Regions from separate parts of the Pseudocitrobacter corydidari genome, predicted to be linked through region 2. Evidence: predicted binding sites of a transcription regulator. Region 2 holds the regulator's gene; the other holds the start of a gene.
What was found. Region 2 encodes LexA, which represses DNA repair genes until DNA is damaged. Its sites were predicted from a motif close to TNCTGTATGTACATACAGNA; they were not measured.
Positions count from the first base shown of each region.

Region 1: a site for LexA is predicted at 1,236-1,255, ahead of sbmC (DNA gyrase inhibitor SbmC). Genes of this name have one in related genera too.

Region 1 is NZ_CP087880.1:694,159-696,361, forward strand. It holds gene dacD (serine-type D-Ala-D-Ala carboxypeptidase DacD) at 1-1,159, shown strand, start outside; gene sbmC (DNA gyrase inhibitor SbmC) at 1,277-1,750, shown strand; gene G163CM_RS03100 (FUSC family protein) at 1,841-2,203, shown strand, end outside.
Region 2 is NZ_CP087880.1:3,516,188-3,518,390, reverse strand. It holds gene plsB (glycerol-3-phosphate 1-O-acyltransferase PlsB) at 1-113, opposite strand, end outside; gene G163CM_RS16355 (diacylglycerol kinase) at 244-612, shown strand; gene lexA (transcriptional repressor LexA) at 722-1,330, shown strand; gene dinF (MATE family efflux transporter DinF) at 1,399-2,203, shown strand, end outside.

The DNA of each region.
Region 1 (2,203 bases), 2.2 Mb from region 2:
CCGTTTGTTTATTGCTGTATCTTTGCTCGCTTCGAGTATTTCTTGCGCCTTTGCTACTGACAGCGCCGTTCCTCCCGTCACGCCACCGGCGATTAAAGCCGGTTCCTGGGTATTAATGGATTATACCACCGGGCAAATTCTGACCGCTGGCAATGAGCACCAGCAGCGCAATCCGGCGAGCCTGACCAAGCTGATGACTGGTTATGTGGTTGATCGCGCTATCGACAGCCACCGCATTACGCCGGATGACATCGTCACCGTGGGCCGCGATGCGTGGGCGAAAGGCAATCCGGTATTTGATGGCTCGTCGCTGATGTTCCTGAAAGAGGGCGATCGCGTCAGCGTGCACGATCTGAGTCGTGGCCTGATTGTCGATTCCGGGAACGACGCCTGCGTCGCGCTGGCTGATTACATTGCCGGAGGCCAGCCGCAGTTCGTCGCCATGATGAATCACTATGTGGAAACGCTGAAGCTGCGTGATACCCATTTTGAAACGGTTCATGGCCTGGATGCGCCGGGGCAGCACAGTTCTGCTTACGATCTCGCCGTATTGTCACGTGCAATCATTCACGGTGAGCCTGATTTTTATCACATGTACAGCGAGAAAAGCCTGACGTGGAACGGTATCACGCAGCAGAATCGTAACGGCCTGCTATGGGATAAAACCATGAACGTTGATGGCCTGAAAACCGGGCATACCTCCGGCGCGGGCTTTAACCTGATCGCCTCGGCGGTAGACGGCAAACGCCGCCTGATTGCGGTGGTGATGGGCGCAGACAGCCCAAAAGGGCGTGAAGAGCAGGCGCGCACGTTGCTGCACTGGGGGCAACAGAATTTCGACACCGTGCAGGTGCTGCAAAACGGCAAGAAAGTCGGTACCGAGCGCATCTGGTACGGCGATAAAGAGACCATTGATCTTGGCACCGATCAGGATTTCTGGCTGGCGCTGCCGAAGAAGGAAATTCCCAATATTAAGGCGAAATACGTGCTGGACGGTAAAGAGCTGGAAGCGCCCATCGCCGCGCATCAGCGCGTGGGGGAAATCCAGCTTTACGACCGCGATAAGATCGTCGCCCACTGGCCGCTGGTCACGCTGGAAAGCGTCAATAAGGGCGGGATGTTCTCGCGCCTGAGCGACTATTTCCACCACAAAGCGTAACCCTGACATCACCGTCATTCCCCTGGCGACAATGTGAAGCAGTGCACATACTATCAGGTAAGGCACTGCTATATTTTACTGTATCTATATACAGTAAATTCCGTCTCAGGGGGATCTATGCACTACAGTATCGAACATGTTCACGCCCGTACCGTTGCCGGTTTCCATATGGTTGGCCCGTGGGAAGACACCGTTAAGCAAGGTTTTGAGCAACTGATGATGTGGGTAGACGGCCAGGCGATTCCGGCGAAAGAGTGGATAGCGGTCTATTTTGATAACCCCGATGAAGTGCCGCCTGAAAAACTGCGCTGTAATACGGTAGTGACCGTGGCCGACGACTTCACATTGCCGCCCAATAGCGAGGGTGTCATCCTCACTCACATTGATGGCGGAGAGTATGCAGTTGCCAGCGCCCGGGTGCTTGAGCATGATTTTTCCACGCCGTGGCTGCAATTCTTTGACGCATTGCTGAAAGACAGCGCGTATCACATTGACGGCAAACCCTGTTTTGAACTCTATCTGAACGACGGCAATCAGGACGGCTACTGGGATATTCAGATGTACGTTGCGGTGGCGCGAAACGCGGCCTGAAAATGAAGGTGAAAGATTTTTTTCGCCCCATGATGCGAGCCGGGCAAAAGCAGGTACAATTGCGCTCTTTCGTTCTGCCGGAGAACCGGTTTGCGTCCTGATAAGTCACTCAGTCCTTTTGAAATTCGGCTATACCGCAATTATCGTGTGGTACACGGCATTCGTATCGCCCTGGCATTTGTGCTGGCCTTTCTGATTGTACGTATTTTTGACATTCCGGAAGGGTCGTGGCCGCTGATTACTCTCGTAGTTATCATGGGGCCCATCTCATTCTGGGGAAACGTGGTGCCGCGCGCCTTCCAGCGTATTGGCGGCACCATCCTCGGCTCGGCGCTGGGCCTGATTGCGCTTAAACTTGAACTCATTTCCTTACCGCTGATGCTGATGTGGTGCGCCGGGGCGATGTTTCTGTGCGGCTGGCTGACGCTCGGGAAGCGGCCCTATCAGGCACTG
Region 2 (2,203 bases):
GAGGTATCGAGCCCCAATTCCTGGGCAGGCTCTGCCGGAATAGACTTGCTTTTTACCAGTATGCTTAATGGTAAATTCAGTAATTTGTAGTAAATTCGTGGCCAACCGGACATAAACGATGTAAAGCCTCTGGTTAATCATGCAAATGCGCGGCAAGAATATCAGAAAGTCAGCAGGATTTCTGTTCTACCGCCGATAACAGCTACTGTCATTGATGCGTATAACGCTAAAAGGTTCTATTTGATGGCCAATAATACCACTGGACTCACCCGAATTATCAAAGCGGCTGGTTATTCCTGGAAAGGTTTTCGCGCGGCGTGGATAAACGAAGCCGCATTCCGCCAGGAAGGGGTCGCCTCGGTTGTGGCCATTATCATCGCTTGCTGGCTGGACGTTGACGCCATTACCCGCGTCTTGCTGATAAGCTCCGTCCTTCTGGTGATGATAGTGGAAATTCTCAATAGTGCGCTGGAAGCGGTGGTTGACCGCATTGGTTCTGAGTATCACGAACTCTCCGGGCGGGCGAAAGATATGGGTTCTGCGGCGGTATTGCTGGCGATTTTCGTCGCGGTGATGACCTGGGCCGTGCTGCTGTGGTCGCATTTCCACTGAGGCTCGCATAATCTGCGAAAACTCCTGTATTTTGTGTGTTTTGCGGTTCCAAAATAGCCGTTAACTGTATATACTCACAGCATAACTGTATATACACCCAGGGGGCGGAATGAAAGCGTTAACGACCAGGCAGCAAGAGGTGTTTGATCTCATTCGAGATCATATCGGCCAAACGGGCATGCCTCCGACACGTGCGGAAATTGCTCAGCGCCTGGGGTTCCGTTCCCCGAATGCGGCGGAAGAGCATCTGAAAGCGCTGGCGCGTAAAGGCGTTATTGAAATTGTTTCGGGTGCCTCGCGCGGCATTCGTCTGTTGGTAGAAGAAGAAACCGGCCTGCCGCTGATTGGCCGCGTCGCCGCCGGTGAGCCGCTGCTGGCGCAGCAGCACATTGAAGGCCACTATCAGGTCGATCCTTCACTGTTCAAACCAAACGCGGACTTCCTGCTGCGGGTGAGCGGTATGTCGATGAAAGATATCGGCATTATGGACGGCGACCTGCTCGCGGTGCACAAAACCCAGGACGTGCGTAACGGCCAGGTGGTTGTCGCGCGCATCGACGAAGAAGTAACGGTAAAACGCCTGAAAAAACAGGGCAACGTCGTCGAACTGTTGCCGGAAAACAGCGAGTTTTCCCCGATTATCGTCGATCTTCGCCTTCAGAACTTCTCCATTGAAGGGCTGGCCGTTGGCGTGATCCGCAACGGCGAATGGCTGTAATCCTCTCCCGATAACAACGGCGCATCATGCGCCGTTGTTTGTTCTCTTTTCTGTTCAGGTTCCTAACCATGTCGCTCTTCACGGCTGCCGACAAGGCATTATGGCGTCTCGCCCTCCCCATGATTTTCTCCAATATCACGGTTCCCCTGCTGGGGCTGGTGGATACGGCGGTGATTGGTCATCTGGATAGCCCTGTCTATCTCGGCGGCGTGGCGATTGGCGCAACGGCAACCAGCTTCCTGTTTATGCTGCTGCTCTTTTTACGTATGAGTACCACCGGCTTAACTGCGCAGGCCTTCGGCGCGAAAGATCCCCTCCGGCTTGCGCGCGCGCTGGTGCAACCGCTGCTGCTGGCGCTGGGGGCTGGGTTACTTATCGTACTTTTCAAAGGGCCGCTGATTAATCTGGCGCTCACCGTTGTCGGCGGCAGCGATGCAGTGCTGGAGCAGGCGCGGCGCTTCCTTGAAATTCGCTGGTTAAGCGCGCCCGCCTCGCTGGCGAACCTGGTGCTGCTGGGCTGGCTGCTCGGCGTTCAGTACGCGCGTGCGCCGGTAATTTTGCTGATCGTCGGCAACGTCCTGAACATTGTCCTCGACCTGTGGCTGGTGATGGGCCTGCATATGAACGTGCAGGGGGCGGCGCTGGCGACGGTGATTTCCGAATATGCCACGATGCTCATTGGCCTGCTGATGGCGCGTAAGGTGCTGGTGCTGCGCGGTATTACAACTGACATGCTGAAGACGGCCTGGCGCGGAAATATGCGCAGCCTGCTGGCACTCAATCGCGACATTATGCTGCGCTCGCTATTGCTTCAGCTCTGCTTTGGCGCATTAACCGTATTTGGCGCTCGGCTGGGCAGCGATGTGGTGGCGG